DNA from 2 places in the Streptomyces sp. NPDC094147 genome. Region 1 is predicted to be linked to the other one. Evidence: predicted binding sites of a transcription regulator. Region 1 holds the regulator's gene; the other holds the start of a gene.
What was found. The regulator HrcA, encoded in region 1, represses chaperone genes, less so after heat shock. The targets are predictions, from matches to a motif close to TTNGCACTCNGNNNNNCNGAGTGCNAA.

Region 1 (7,527 bases):
CCCTGCTCGGGGGCTCCGCCCCCGAACCCCCGCTCCGCAAACTCCCCCAAGGCCTTAAGGGCCAGGGAGGGACCCCCACGAGGGGCTGACTTTTGCCGCCCGGCATCGCGAGGAGGGGCCGGCTTTCCCGGTACTGCCCGGGAAAGCCGGCCCCTCCTCGTTTCTTTCGGCTCAGCGGCCGTTGAACGCGTCCTTCAGGCGGGAGAACAGGCCCTGCTGGCCCGGCTGGAACTGGCCCGTGGGGCGTTCCTCGCCGCGGAGTTTGGCCAGTTGGCGCAGGAGCTCCTCCTGCTGGGGGTCCAGCTTGCTCGGGGTCAGGACCTCGACGTGCACGATGAGGTCGCCCCGGCCGCCGCCGCGCAGATGCGTGATGCCCCGGCCGTGCAGCGGGATGGACTGGCCGGACTGGGTGCCCGGACGGATGTCCACCTCCTCCATGCCGTCGAGCGTCTGGAGCGGCACCTTCGTGCCGAGCGACGCCGCCGTCATCGGGATGGTGACCGTGCAGTGCAGGTCGTCGCCGCGGCGCTGGAACACGTCGTGCGGGAGTTCGTGGATCTCCACGTACAGGTCGCCGGCGGGGCCGCCGCCGGGGCCGACCTCGCCCTCGCCCGCGAGCTGGATCCGGGTGCCGTTGTCGACACCGGCCGGGATCTTCACGGTGAGCGTGCGGCGCGAGCGGATGCGGCCGTCGCCCGCGCACTCCGGGCACGGGGTGGGGACCACGGTGCCGAAGCCCTGGCACTGGGGGCAGGGGCGCGAGGTCATGACCTGGCCCAGGAAGGACCGGGTGACCTGGGACACCTCGCCGCGGCCGCGGCACATGTCACAGGTCTGCGCGGAGGTGCCGGGAGCGGCGCCCTCGCCCGAGCAGGTCGTGCACACCACGGCGGTGTCGACCTGGATCTCCTTGGTGGTGCCGAAGGCCGCCTCGTTGAGGTCGATCTCCAGGCGGATCATGGCGTCCTGGCCGCGGCGGGTCCGCGAGCGAGGGCCGCGCTGCGAGGCCGTGCCGAAGAAGGCGTCCATGATGTCCGAGAAGTTGCCGAAGCCACCGGCTCCGAAGCCCCCGGCACCGCCGCCGCCCGACGACGACAGCGGGTCGCCGCCGAGGTCGTACACCTGCTTCTTCTGCGGGTCGGAGAGCACCTCGTAAGCGGCGTTGATCTCCTTGAACCGCTCCTGGGTCTTGGGGTCGGGGTTCACATCGGGGTGAAGTTCCCTCGCCAGCCTCCGGAAGGCCTTCTTGATCTCGTCCTGAGATGCGTCGCGGCGCACGCCGAGTACGGCGTAGTAGTCCGTGGCCACTTACGACTCCGCCAGGATCTGTCCGACGTAACGTGCCACTGCGCGTACCGCTCCCATCGTTCCGGGGTAATCCATGCGGGTCGGTCCGACCACGCCGAGTTTGGCGACCGCCTCGCCGCCGGAACCGTAGCCGACCGATACGACGGACGTGGAGTTCAGTCCCTCGTGGGCGTTGTTCTCGTGCCCGATGCGTACGGTCATGCCCGATTCCTTGGCCTCGCCGAGCAGCTTGAGGAGCACGACCTGCTCCTCCAGCGCCTCCAGCACCGGCCTGATGGTCAGCGGGAAGTCGTGTCCGAAGCGGGTGAGATTGGCGGTGCCGCCGATCATCAGCCGCTCCTCGGTCTCTTCGACCAGGGTTTCGAGGAGGGTGGCGAGGACCGTCGAAACGGTTCCTCGGTCCTCCGGTTCAAAGGACTCCGACAAGTCCTGCACGAGCTGCGGCACGTCCGCGAAGCGGCGCCCCACCACCCGTGCGTTGAGCCGGGCCCGCAGGTCCGCGAGCGAGGCGTCGCCGAACGGCGCCGGGCAGTCGACCATGCGCTGCTCGACCCGCCCGGTGTCGGTGATCAGCACCAGCATCAGCCGGGCCGGGGCGAGCGAGAGGAGCTCCACGTGCCGCACCGTCGAGCGGGTCAGCGACGGGTACTGCACGACGGCCACCTGCCGGGTCAGCTGCGCGAGCAGCCGCACCGTACGGGCGACGACGTCGTCCAGGTCGACGGCGCTGTCCAGGAAGTTCTGGATCGCGCGGCGCTCGGGCGACGACAGGGGCTTGACACCGGCGAGCCGGTCGACGAAGAGCCGGTAGCCCTTGTCGGTCGGGATCCGGCCGGCGCTGGTGTGGGGCTGGGCGATGAAGCCCTCCTCCTCCAGTACCGCCATGTCGTTGCGCACGGTCGCCGGCGAGACGCCCAGGGCGTGCCGCTCGGTCAGGGCCTTGGACCCCACCGGCTCCTCGGTGCCGACATAGTCCTGGACGATGGCGCGCAGCACTTCGAGCCTGCGTTCACTGAGCATCGCGCACACCTCCAGTTGCCATCCGTTTGGCACTCGCTGTGTTCGAGTGCCAGCAATCCCCCCGGTCAGTGTACGGCCGACCGGTACGCCCCTAGCAAGGGCGGCCGACCACGCTACCGTGCGACGTCACCGGGGGATTGCGGATAGCGTCGCGTCATGGACGTCAATTGGGAAGAGTTCGGCTGGGAGCGCCTGGGTGACGGGGTGGGCCGCAGGCGCCTGCCCGGCTGGGACGCCACGGCCGGGCTGGTCTCCGGGGAGCACGGACTCCTCCTGTACGACACCGGCTCGACCCTCCAGGAGGGCGCCGAGCTGCGGGCGCAGGCCGAGGCCCTGTTCGGCCGCCGGGTGACCCATATCGCACTCAGCCACCCGCACTTCGACCACGTCCTCGGCACGGCGGCCTTCGCCGCCGCCGAGGTGTTCGGGGCGGTCGGGATCGAGCGCGCCCTGGACCGCGACGAGCTGCGCGCCGACGCGGCGCGCCAGGGCGTGCCGGACGACGCCGCCGCCGAGGCCGCCGACCTGCTGGTCAGACCGCATCACATGGTGTGCGGCGAGTGGACCCTTGACCTGGGCGGCCGCCAGGTCCTGCTCGCCAACGTGGGCCCCGGCCACTCCGGTCACGACCTGGCGCTCCTGGTCCCGGCGAGCGGCGGATCGCCCGAGATCGTCTTCTGCGGCGACCTGGTCGAGGAGTCGGGCGAGCCCCAGGCGGGCCGGGACGCGGTGGTCTCGCGCTGGCCGGCCGCCCTGGACCGGCTGCTGTCGCTGGGCGGCGAGGACGCGGTGTACGTACCCGGGCACGGCGCGGTGGTGGACGCGGCCTTCGTCCGCGCCCAGCGGGACCAACTCGCGGCCAGGTTCGGCTCGTAGGGGCGGGCGGGCCGCCGTATTCTCTGTCGAATGCGCAGCTACAGCCCTGACCTGACGCCCCCTTGGAAGAAGAAGCAGACCCCCGCGCCGGAGGTCCCCGCGGAGGCCGATCTGGTCGTCGAGGAGATCTCCACGGGGTTCTGCGGAGCCGTGATCCGCTGTGAGAAGACGGCCGAGGGTCCGACGGTCACGCTGGAGGACCGCTTCGGCAAGCACCGCGTCTTCCCGCTCGCGCCGCGCGGCTTCCTGCTGGAGGGCAAGGTGGTCACGCTGGTACGCCCCTCCGCCGCCCCCGTGCGCCCCGCCCGCACCGCCTCCGGATCGCTGGCCGTACCGGGCGCGCGGGCCCGGGTCGCGCGGGCGGGCCGGATCTACGTCGAGGGCCGCCACGACGCGGAGCTGGTGGAGAAGGTGTGGGGCGACGACCTGCGCATCGAGGGCGTGGTGGTCGAGTACCTGGAGGGCATCGACGACCTCCCGGCGATCGTCGCCGAATTCTCCCCCGGCCCGGACGCCCGCCTCGGCGTCCTGGTGGACCACCTGGTCCCGGGCTCGAAGGAGTCCCGCATCGCGGCGTCGGTGACGGATGCGGACGTACTGATCGTCGGCCACCCGTACATCGACGTGTGGGAGGCGGTGAAGCCGTCCTCGGTGGGCATCGCGGCATGGCCGAGGGTGCCCCGGGGCGAGGACTGGAAGACGGGCGTGTGCCGGGCGCTGGGGTGGCCGGACAACACGGGGGCGGCGTGGCAGCACATCCTGTCGAAGGTCCACAGCTACAAGGACCTGGACCCGTCCCTGCTGGGCTCGGTGGAGCACCTGATCGACTTCGTTACGGTGCCCTAGCCTTTCCCCACCCCGCCCCTTCCCGAGACCCTCCGGGGGTGTGGTTCGGGTGCGGTCCGGTGGCCGCTGGGGCTCCGCCCCAGACCCCGCTCCTCAAGCGCCGGAGAGGCTGGGAATTGCAGCGGACCTCAGCCAAAAAGGCATCCTGGTCAGTCCACCAGGTCCCGGACCACCGCGTCCGCCAGGAGTCGGCCCCGCAGGGTCAGAACGGCCCGGCCGGCGTCGAAGGCGTCGGGGTCGAGGAGCCCCTCGCCCACCGCGCGGCCCGCCGCGGCGAGGCCCGCCGGGCGGAGCAGGGTGAGCTCGCAGCCCTCGCGGAGGCGGAGTTCGAGGAGGATGCGCTCCACCCTGCGGTCCTCCTCCGGCAGGATCTCGCGCCCGGCACCGGGCGACCGCCCCGCCGCCAGCGCAGCCGCGTAGGCGCCGGGGTGCTTCACGTTCCACCAGCGCACCCCGCCCACGTGGCTGTGCGCGCCGGGACCCGCGCCCCACCAGTCGGCGCCGCGCCAGTACAGCTCGTTGTGCAGGCAGCGGCCGGCCTCGGTGGTGGCCCAGTTCGACACCTCGTACCAGGAGAACCCGGCCGAGCCGAGGACTTCGTCGGCGATCAGGTACCGGTCCGCGTGCTCGTCGTCGTCCGTCATCGGTACCTCGCCGCGCCGGATCCGCCGGGCGAGCTGGGTGCCCTCCTCGACGATCAGGGCGTACGCGCTGATGTGGTCGGGCCCGGCGCCGACGGCCGCGGCGAGCGAGGCCCGCCAGTCCTCGTCGCTCTCGCCCGGGGTGCCGTAGATCAGGTCCAGGTTGACGTGTTCGAAGCCCGCCGCGCGCGCCTCGGCGACGCACGCCTCGGGGCGTCCGGGCGTGTGCGTACGGTCGAGGACCTTCAGGACGTGCTGCCGGGCGCTCTGCATGCCGAAGGAGACCCGGTTGAAACCGCCGGCCCGCAGCTGGTCCAGATACTCCGGGTCCACCGAATCGGGGTTGGCCTCGGTGGTCACCTCGGCGTCGTCGGCGAGGCCGAATTCGTCCCGTACGGCGGCCAGCATCCGCACCAGGTCGCCCGCGGCGAGCAGCGTCGGCGTGCCGCCCCCGACGAACACGGTCCGCACCGGGCGCGGGTCGTCGGCGAGCACCTTCCTGGCGAGGCGGATCTCCTCGACGATCATGTCGGCGTAGTTGTCCCGGGAGGCGAGGACGCCGCCCTTGCCCACCAGCTCGCTCGCCGTGTACGTGTTGAAGTCGCAGTAGCCGCAGCGCGTCGCGCAGTACGGCACGTGCAGGTAGAACCCGAGCGGCCGCTCCCCGGCGCCCTCCAGGGCGTGGCGGGGCAGCGACCCGTCCTCGGGCATGGGCTCACCATCGGGCAGTACGGAAGGCATGCCCCCATTGTCCGGCACGGCGGGCGCGGCCACGGTCACGTCGCCCTCAGGACGAGCAGCGCGAGATCGTCCGCGGGCGGGGCCTCGGCGAACGCGTACACCGCCTGCTTGATCCGGGCGGCCACCCCGGACGCGGTCAGGCCCGCGCAGTCGGCCAGGACCGCGGCGAGCCCGTCGCCGTCGTCGAGCAGCCGCGGTCCCGAGCGCCGCTCGGTGATCCCGTCGGTCACACACAGGAGGGTGTCGCCGGGGGTCATCCGGAAGGTTTCGCTCTCGTACCGCGCGCCCTCGACCACCCCGAGCAGCATCTGCGGGGCGGCGGCCGACCGCACCGAGCCGTCGGGGCGCAGCAGCAGCGGCAGCGGATGCCCGGCGCTGACCAGCGTGCACCGCACTCCCCGGCCCTCGGCGTCCGGCACGAGCTCCCCGTACAACAGGGACAGGAACCGGGTCTGCGGCTCGGCCGGTGCGGCGGACTCGACCGCCGCCGGGCGGACCGCGGCCTCGGCTGCCTCGGTGGCGTCGGTCGCATCGGTCGCGTCGGTCGCGTCGGTCGCGTCGTCCATGAGTAGCTGGTTGAGACGGTCCAGTACCTCGTGCACGGCGTATCCCTCGCGGGCGAGCAGTCGCAGCCAGGGCCGGGCGAGCCCGGTCAGCACCGCGGCCTCGGGGCCGCTGCCCTGGACGTCGCCGAGCGCGAAGCACCAGCGGCCGCCGGCGCCGGGGAACACGTCGTAGAAGTCGCCGCCCGCCACGCCCTCGTTGCTCGGCTGGTAGACGAGGGCGCTGTCGACGCCGGGGATCTCGGCGACGCGGCTCGGCAACAGGCCGCGTTGGAGCACCCGGCTGATGGTGGCCTGCCGGGTGTACTGGCGGGCCGCGCCGATCGCGAGGCCCACTCGGCGCGCGAAGTCCTCCATCAGGCCGGTGACTTCGTCGGGCATGCGCATCAGGCCGGCCCGGCCGAGCAGCAGGACGCCCACTGGGCGCCCGCCCGCGACCAGGCGGTACGCCAGGGCCGCGCCGTCGTGGGGCTGCCCGGCCATGCGCGGCCAGGGCACCGGCACGGGGCCGGTACCGACCGAAGCGGGCAGCCGGGGCGGCTCCTTCCCGACGGTCGCCCGCAGCACTTCGAGCGCGGACTCCCTGGCGTGCCAGACGCGGGCCAGCCGGGGCGCGGCGCCGGGGCCGCGCCACGCGTCGAGCCAGATGGCGCACCAGTCGGCGAGCCTGGGCACCAGGAGCTGACCGGCGAGCGCCGCGATCATGTCCTCGTCGAACTGCCCGGCAAGGAGGTCGGAGGCCTCGGCGAGGAAGGAGAGGGCGCCGCGGTCGACCCAGTCGGGGTCGTGCTGCCGCGGGCCGCGGTGGGGGTTCGGGGCGAGTATCTCGGCCGCGCGCAGGCCGCGTTGGAGGAGGTCTCCGCAGGGGGCCCGGCTCGGTCCGGGCTGCTCGTCGCCGTGCACCGCGAGGCGGGCCCAGACGGTTTTGCGCCCGGTGCGGTAGGTGATGCCCCAGCATTCGGCCAGTGCCGCTACGACATGCAGACCACGCCCGTACTCGTACTCGGCCCGCTCGTCCGGCGCGCAGCGCGGCTCACTGCGTACGGTGCGGGAGAGATGGTGGTCGGACACCTCGATGACGAGGGCGGCGGGTCCCGGCCCGGCACCAGGCTCCAGACGGCAGAGCAGTTCGACGGCCGTGCCCGCGTGCACGACCGCGTTGGTGACCAGCTCGTTGACGAGAACCGCCGCGTCGTCCGCGAACTGGCCGGAGAATTCGGGGACTTCGCCCGGCGTCGGCGGCCCGAGCCCGGCCCAGTCGGCGAGCGCGGCCCGCACGAACCGGCGGGCGGCCCCGGGCGCCAGCGAGTTTCCGGGCAGCCGGGTTCGGGCGGCCGCATGGGCCCTGGGTGCCGCCGGGAGGCCCGGGGCGGCGTCGGCGGTCCTGGCCACGGCGCCCGGGGAAGGGCCGTGCGAGGACGGTGGAATCAGGCTGTTCACGCTCTCCCACTGCGTTGGAAGGGGTCCCACGGTGCGGCTCCTGACCGGTTCTTGCGATGCGCCGCTCACGACTCCGACAGAGTGACAGACTG
Region 2 (7,527 bases), on a different contig from region 1:
CCTCGGCCACAACCTCTCCCAGCTCGCCGCGTACAACGACGGCGTCTACTTCCGCTGGTACCTCAACTCCCTTCTCTACGCGGGCGGTGGCGCCGCGGTGTGCGCGCTGGTCAGCGTCGCCGCGGGGTACGCCTTCGACAAGTACGCCTTCCGGGGCAAGGAGAAGCTCTTCGGCGTCGTACTGCTCGGCGTGCTCGTGCCCACCACGGCGCTCGCGCTGCCCATGTATCTGCTCGCCGGCAAGGTCGGCCTGGTCAACACGTACTGGTCGGTGCTGATCCCCGTGCTGGTCAACCCGTTCGGCGTCTATCTGTCCCGGGTGTTCAGCGCGAGCTACATCCCCGACGAGGCACTGGAGGCCGCCCGTATCGACGGCGCGAGCGAGCTGCGCACCTTCTGGTCGATCGGTCTGCGCATGGTCATGCCGGGCTTCGTGACCGTCTTCCTCTTCCAGTTCACCGCGATCTGGAACAACTTCTTCCTCCCCCTGGTCATGCTGAGCGACCAGAAGCTCTTCCCGCTGAGCCTCGGTCTGTACGCGTGGAACAGCAACACCCACGCCGAGCCCGGCTACTACCCGCTCGTCGTCACCGGCTCCCTCCTCGCCGTCGTCCCCCTGATCGTCGCCTTCGTCTGCCTCCAGCGGCACTGGAAGGCCGGACTCGCCGCGGGCAGCCTCAAATGACCGGCCCGGACACCCCGTTACCCTTGCGCCAGCGCCTCGTGAGGAGCCCGAGTCCCACCATGCACCACACCACTGACAACGCCGTCGCGCGGCGACCCGCCCTGCTGCTCGCGATGGGCCCCGGCATCGCGGACCGGGTCCTCGCCGACCGCCACCGCACCCGGCTCGCCGCCCTCACCCGTACCGACCCGTACCTGGTCGCCCACGACCTGGCGGCGCCGACCGGGCCGGTCGCCGCCGCCCTCGCCGGGGCCGAGGTGCTGCTCACCTGCTGGGGCGCTCCCCCGCTGACCGCGGACGTGCTGGCCGCGGCCCCCCGGCTGCGGGCGGTGGTCCACGCGGCGGGTTCGGTCAAGCACCACATCACCGACGCCTGCTGGGAGCGGGGCATCGCGGTGACCTCCGCGGCGGCGGCGAACGCTCGGCCGGTCGCCGAGTACACGCTGGCCGCGATCCTCTTCGCGGGCAAGCGCGTGCTGCGCTCCGCCCAGCGCTACGCCGAGCTGCGCACCGCCCCCGAGTGGCTGAGCGAGAGCGAGGACACCGGCAACTACCGCCGCACCGTAGGCCTGGTCGGCGCATCGCGCATCGGCCGCCGGGTGATCGAGCTGCTGCGGCCCTTCGATTTCGAGGTCCTTCTGTACGACCCGTACGTCAGCGGAACCGAAGCGGCCGCGCTGGGCGTTGAACAGGTGACCCTGGACGCGCTGTGCGCCCGCAGCGGCGTCGTCTCCGTGCACGCGCCCCAACTCCCCGAAACCCACCGCATGATCGGCGCCCGCCAGCTGTCCCTGATGCCGACGGGTGCCACGCTGATCAACACCGCCCGCGGCTCGCTGGTGGACGAGCCGGCCCTGCTCGGCGAACTCCTCCCGGGCCGCCTGTACGCGGTCCTGGACGTGACAGAGCCCGAACTGCCGCCCCGCGAATCCCCGTTGTACGACCTGCCCAACGTCCTGCTGACCCCGCACATCGCGGGCTCGCTCGGCAACGAACTGCACCGGATGGCGGATCAGGCCCTGGACGAGGTGGAGCGCTTCGCGGCGGGGCTGCCGTTCGCGGATCCGGTCCATCCGATGTCACTGGGGCGGTCGGCCTAGGGGGTGTCCACCAACGCCGAGGCCCGGCACCCCCCGAAGGGGGTGCCGGGCCTCAACTACGTACTACTGCCGCTGACTTGGTGCGTCAGTGGGAGTGGCCGTGACCGTGGCCGTGGCCCGCGTCGGCCTCTTCCTCGGCCGGCTTCTCGACGACCAGGGTCTCGGTCGTCAGGAGCAGCGAGGCGATGGAGGCGGCGTTCTCCAGGGCGGAGCGGGTGACCTTGACCGGGTCGATGACGCCGGCCTTGACCAGGTCGCCGTACTCGCCGGTCGCGGCGTTGAAGCCGAAGCCCTTCTCCAGCTCGCTCACCTTGGAGGTGATGACGTAGCCCTCCAGGCCGGCGTTCTCGGCGATCCAGCGCAGCGGCTCGACGACGGCGCGGCGCACGACCGCGACACCGGTGGCCTCGTCGCCGGTCTTGTCGAGGTTGCCCTCAAGGATCTTGGCGGCGTGCACCAGGGCGGAGCCACCACCGGAGACGATGCCCTCCTCGACCGCGGCGCGGGTCGCGGAGATGGCGTCCTCCAGACGGTGCTTGCGCTCCTTGAGCTCGACCTCGGTGGCGGCGCCGACCTTGATCACGCACACGCCGCCGGCCAGCTTCGCGAGGCGCTCCTGGAGCTTCTCGCGGTCCCAGTCGGAGTCCGTGGCCTCGATCTCGGCCTTGATCTGGACGATGCGGCCCTCGACGTCACCGGAGTTGCCGCCACCGTCGACGATGGTGGTGTCGTCCTTGGTGATGGTGACGCGGCGGGCGGTGCCGAGCACCTCAAGGCCGGCCTGGTCCAGCTTGAGGCCGACCTCTTCGGCGATGACGGTGGCACCGGTGAGGGTGGCCATGTCCTGGAGCATCGCCTTGCGGCGGTCGCCGAAACCGGGGGCCTTGACGGCCACGGCGTTGAACGTGCCGCGGATCTTGTTGACGACCAGGGTGGAGAGCGCCTCGCCCTCGACGTCCTCGGCGATGATCAGGAGCGGCTTGGAGGAGCCGGCCTGGATGACCTTCTCCAGGAGCGGCAGCAGGTCCTGGATCGAGGAGATCTTGCCCTGGTTGATCAGGATGTACGGGTCGTCGAGGACGGCCTCCATACGCTCCTGGTCGGTGACCATGTAGTGCGACAGGTAGCCCTTGTCGAAGGCCATGCCCTCGGTGAACTCAAGCTCGACACCGAAGGTGTTGGACTCCTCGACGGTGATGACACCGTCCTTGCCGACCTTGTCCATGGCCTCGGCGATGAGCTCGCCGATCTGCTTGTCCTGGGCGGACAGCGCGGCGACGGCGGCGATGTCGGTCTTGTCCTCGATCGGACGGGCGGTCGCGAGGAGCTCGTCGGACACGGCCTTGACCGCGGCGTCGATGCCCTTCTTCAGGGCGGCCGGGGAGGCGCCGGCGGCGACGTTGCGCAGGCCCTCGCGGACCAGCGCCTGGGCCAGCACGGTCGCGGTGGTGGTGCCGTCACCCGCGATGTCGTTGGTCTTGGTCGCCACCTCCTTGACGAGCTGGGCGCCCAGGTTCTCGTACGGGTCGTCGAGCTCGACCTCGCGCGCGATGGTGACACCGTCGTTGGTGATGGTGGGAGCGCCGAACTTCTTGTCGATGACGACGTTGCGGCCCTTGGGGCCGATCGTCACCTTCACCGTGTCGGCAAGCTTGTTGACGCCGCGCTCAAGGGCGCGACGGGCGTCCTCGTCGAACTTCAGGATCTTCGCCATGGGAGCGGTTCAGCCCTCTCGGAAAACTCGGGTTAACGAAACTGCGCCCCTCGCCGCCCGGCAATCAGCGGGGTGACCAGGGGCGCAGAACTCAAAGCATTCGCTTCGAGGTGAATTACTTCTCGATGATCGCGAGCACGTCGCGAGCCGAGAGGACGAGGTACTCGTCGCCGTTGTACTTCACCTCGGTGCCGCCGTACTTGCTGTACAGCACGATGTCGCCGACCTGGACGTCGAGCGGCAGGCGCTCGCCGTTCTCGAAGCGACCCGGGCCCACGGCGAGGACAGCACCCTCCTGGGGCTTCTCCTTCGCGGTGTCCGGAATGACCAGGCCGGAGGCCGTGGTCTGCTCGGCGTCGAGCGGCTGGACCACAATGCGGTCCTCGAGCGGCTTGATGGCAACCTTGGAGCTGGCGGTCGTCACGATCCGGTCTCCCCCTTCGGAGATCTCACGGGGTTAACTGTTTGGGGTGGCGACCAGGTGGATCCGTCGTCGCGGGTGCCGGACCTGCCCGTCGCTGTGTTGGCACTCTCCGGTGGGGAGTGCCAGAAGCGAGACTAGGACGGTGATTAGCACTCGGTCAAGCGGAGTGCCAATCTCCTACCTCCGCGGCGGATCCTCGCGGGGCTCCCGGGCGCCGCCGCCGCGGTCATACGTAGTCCTCCAGCCTGGCCACCGCGTACCCCTTGTCGGTGATCACCTTCATCACCTGCCGGACCATGTCGGCCATCGTGCCGTTCCAGTCCTGGCGCCCGCGGAAGTGGCTCAGGACGATGTCGCCGGGGTGCAGATCGCGGTCCCACTCGCGCCATTCCATGTGGTCGGTGAAGGCCTCCTCCGCCCACAGCGGCGCGGCCTGGATCCCGCAGGACTGGGCGGCCCTCAGGGTGTCCTCGTTGTAGTTGCCGTACGGCGGCCGGAACAGCCTGGGCCGCTGGCCCGCCCACTGGCCGATCTTGTCCTGCTGGTCGCAGATCTCGTGCCGCTGCTCGTCGTAGGAGAGCGCGGGCATGTAGCGGTGGTTGAGGGTGTGGTTGTTGAGCGTGACCCCGAGGCTCTGCATCTTCCGGAAGTACGTGTGGTCGTCCTTGACGAGGTAGTCGCTGAGGAACGCGCTGTAGGGGATGCGGAGTTCCTGCATCATCTTCAGGAACTGGGGGTCCTTCTCCGCGCCGTCGTCGATCGTCAGGAAGACGATCTTCTCCTTGGTCGGCACGGTGGTGAAGACGGGCGGCAGCGAGTCGCCCCCGTCCGTCTCGAACCCCTTCCGGTTGGTGATCCTCGGCTTGACGGCGGGCGGCGCGGGCGCGAGCAGGGGCGGCTTGTCGAGCCCCCACTTCCTGACCGCCGCCAGCCGGGCGTCCTCGGCGCGCCTGAGCTGCTCGGAGTAGTCGGCGAGGGAGCCGGCGGGGCCTTTGGCGCCCTGGGCTCCCGGCCGTCCGGTGTCGCCGTCCTCGGCGGAGCATCCGGAGGCGAGCAGAGCGGCGGCGAGCACCGCGGCGGCAGAGGCGGCCGCGGTGCGGGATCTGAGAGATTTACCCTTTTGTCCTACTAGTCGCATGGCGCCGCATCCTGTCAGGGCCGGGCCCCCGCGAGCCGTACGACACCGCCAGGCGGGCGCACCATCGCCCGCCTGGCCCACACCGGCACGGCGGCTGGACGACAATGACGGGGTGAACGACCTCGACACCTTCTCCCTCCTGCTGACCGGCGAGGGCCGCGCCCTGCTCGCATCGCTGCGGGAGTACGACCCGTCCCAGGAACTGGCGGTCGCCACCCGGCTGCGCCGCGAGCACGACGCGGGGCTGGTGTCGGCGGCGCTCGGGCAGGCGCGGCTGCGGCAGCGGGCGGTGGCGAAGTTCGGCGCGGTGGACGCGCACCGGATGTTCTTCACGCCCAACGGCGTCGAGCAGTCGACCCGCGCCTCGGTCGCCGCCCACCGCGCGGAGATCTTCGCCTCGCGCGGCGTGCGCGGCGTCGCGGACCTGTGCTGCGGCATCGGCGGCGACGCGCTGGCCCTTGCGCGGGCCGGAATCTCCGTCCTCGCGGTCGACCGCGACCCGCTGACGGCGGCCGTCGCCCGCGCGAACGCGGAGGCGCTGGGCCTCGGCGGCCTGATCGAGGTGCGCTGCGCGGATGTCACCGACATCGACACGAGCCCGTACGACGCGGTCTTCGTGGACCCGGCGAGGCGAGGCGGCAGACAAGGAGGGGCCGCGCGAAGCGCGTCGGTGAGGGGCGGTGGTCGGGCGACGGGTGGGCGCATCTTCGACCCGGAGGCGTACTCGCCCCCGCTCTCGTGGGCGATTTCGGCGGCCCTCGCAGCCCCCTTCGCCGCCCTGAAGATCGCCCCCGGCATCCCGCACGAGGCGATCCCGCCGCAGGCCGAGGCCGAGTGGATCTCGGACGGGGGCGATGTGAAGGAAGCGGTGCTGTGGTTCGGCACCGGTGTGCGGCCGGGCGCGGTCCGCGCCACCCTGCTGCCCGGGGCCGCCGCCCTGTCGGCGACCGGCCCGCTCCCCGCCCCGCCGGTGGGCCCGGTCGGCCGCTATCTGTACGAGCCGGACGGCGCCGTCATCCGCGCGCATCTGGTCGCCGAGATCGTGGAACGGAGCGGCGGCCGGCTGATCGACGAGACGATCGCGTATGTGACGAGCGACGAGCCGTACGCGTCCCCGTACACCTCGGCGTACGAGATCACCGATCAACTCCCGTTCAACATGAAGAAGTTGAAGGCGCTGCTGCGGGAGCGCGAGGTGGGTGTCCTGACGGTGAAGAAGCGCGGCTCGGCCGTGGAGCCGGAGGAGGTGCGCCGCAAGGTGAAGCCCCAGGGCCCGAACGCGGCCACGGTCTTCCTGACCCGGGTCGCGGGGGCCCCGACGATGCTGATCGGGCGCCCGGTGCCGCGCGACCAGGGGGTGTCCGGTGGAGCCGCGGCCGGCGAACGCCGCTTCCCGCGGAGCGCCTAGTCGAGGTCGGTCAGCTCGTCCGCGTACACCTGGGAGAGCGGCTGGGGGCCCACGTACTGCTGGCAGTTGCACTGGGCCGATTCGAAGCGCAGCGGCTTCTTGTTCTCGTCCCAGGCGACCGGGACCTCGACCCGCTCGTGGCACTTGCCCTGCTTGTCGTGCTTGGCGAGGTGATGGGTGCAGCCGCAGACCGGCTCCGGCGGCTTGTGCGCGGCCTCCACGGCGAGCCGCTCCTGCTTGGCCGCCTCAAGGCGTTCCATCTTCCGCTCGTGCCGGGTGCGCAGCGCGGTGCGGGCGTTGTCGATCGCCCAGCCGAAGCCGCCCATCCAGAAAACGATCAGGATCCACCAGTACCAGGCCATGTGGGCCGTCCTTCCCCCGGTTGCGCCACCGCCTGTCCGCGACGGCACCCCCAGGATAGGCCGGGGTTCAGCGGGGTGCGCCGCCGGTCAGCGAGCGCAGTACCCAGCGCCGGTGCGCGGCGGCCTTCACGACGCCGATCAGGCCGGTGAGCCAGCAGATGAGGCCGAGGCCCATGCCGTAGATGACGAGGGCGTACGTGTCGTGGCCCGGGTCGGCGGTCGCGGGCAGCACCAGGCAGACGGCGAGGCCGACCGCGCACAGCACCGCCGACGGCAGCAGCCAGGCCAGGCTCAGGCCGGGCCTGCGCAGGTTGCGGTCGAGTATCGGATCGCGGTCCAACTCGGCCCATTGGCGCAGGAGTTCATGGATCCGGCGGTCCTTGCGCAGCCCGAACCCGACGGCCATACCGGTGGGGACCATCACGCCGAGTCCGAGCACCAGGAACACCCCGCCGACGATCGCGGTGAGGAAGTCGGTGAGGGAGGTGAGCGCGGTGCCGACCAGCGACCAGCCGAGCGCGAAAAGCGCCGCCCACAGCCAGAGCAGCCCGAGCCGCCCGGCCCCCAAGTACCCCTTGACCAGGGCGTCCAGGACCTGCGCCCGGTCGGCGAGCAGCGCGTTGCGGTCGCGCCAGGCGCGTATCTCTACCGGAGGCGGGGGCGGCGGCAGCGGCGAGCGGGACGACATGCGGCAGA

Region 2: the regulator HrcA is predicted to act here: its motif matches at 4,070-4,096, upstream of groES (co-chaperone GroES).

Annotation. Positions count from the first base shown of each region.
Region 1 covers NZ_JBIWHT010000001.1:783,986-791,512, forward strand. Annotated here, with positions in the region: gene dnaJ (molecular chaperone DnaJ) at 172-1,308, opposite strand; gene hrcA (heat-inducible transcriptional repressor HrcA) at 1,309-2,328, opposite strand; gene ACIQ8J_RS03625 (MBL fold metallo-hydrolase) at 2,485-3,204, shown strand; gene ACIQ8J_RS03630 (DUF3097 domain-containing protein) at 3,235-4,050, shown strand; gene hemW (radical SAM family heme chaperone HemW) at 4,200-5,432, opposite strand; gene ACIQ8J_RS03640 (SpoIIE family protein phosphatase) at 5,468-7,387, opposite strand.
Region 2 covers NZ_JBIWHT010000003.1:278,242-285,768, reverse strand. Annotated here, with positions in the region: gene ACIQ8J_RS08800 (carbohydrate ABC transporter permease) at 1-685, shown strand, start outside; gene ACIQ8J_RS08795 (hydroxyacid dehydrogenase) at 745-1,785, shown strand; gene groL (chaperonin GroEL) at 1,871-3,499, opposite strand; gene groES (co-chaperone GroES) at 3,615-3,923, opposite strand; gene ACIQ8J_RS08780 (polysaccharide deacetylase family protein) at 4,150-5,061, opposite strand; gene ACIQ8J_RS08775 (methyltransferase domain-containing protein) at 5,060-6,469, shown strand; gene ACIQ8J_RS08770 (hypothetical protein) at 6,466-6,831, opposite strand; gene ACIQ8J_RS08765 (hypothetical protein) at 6,899-7,519, opposite strand.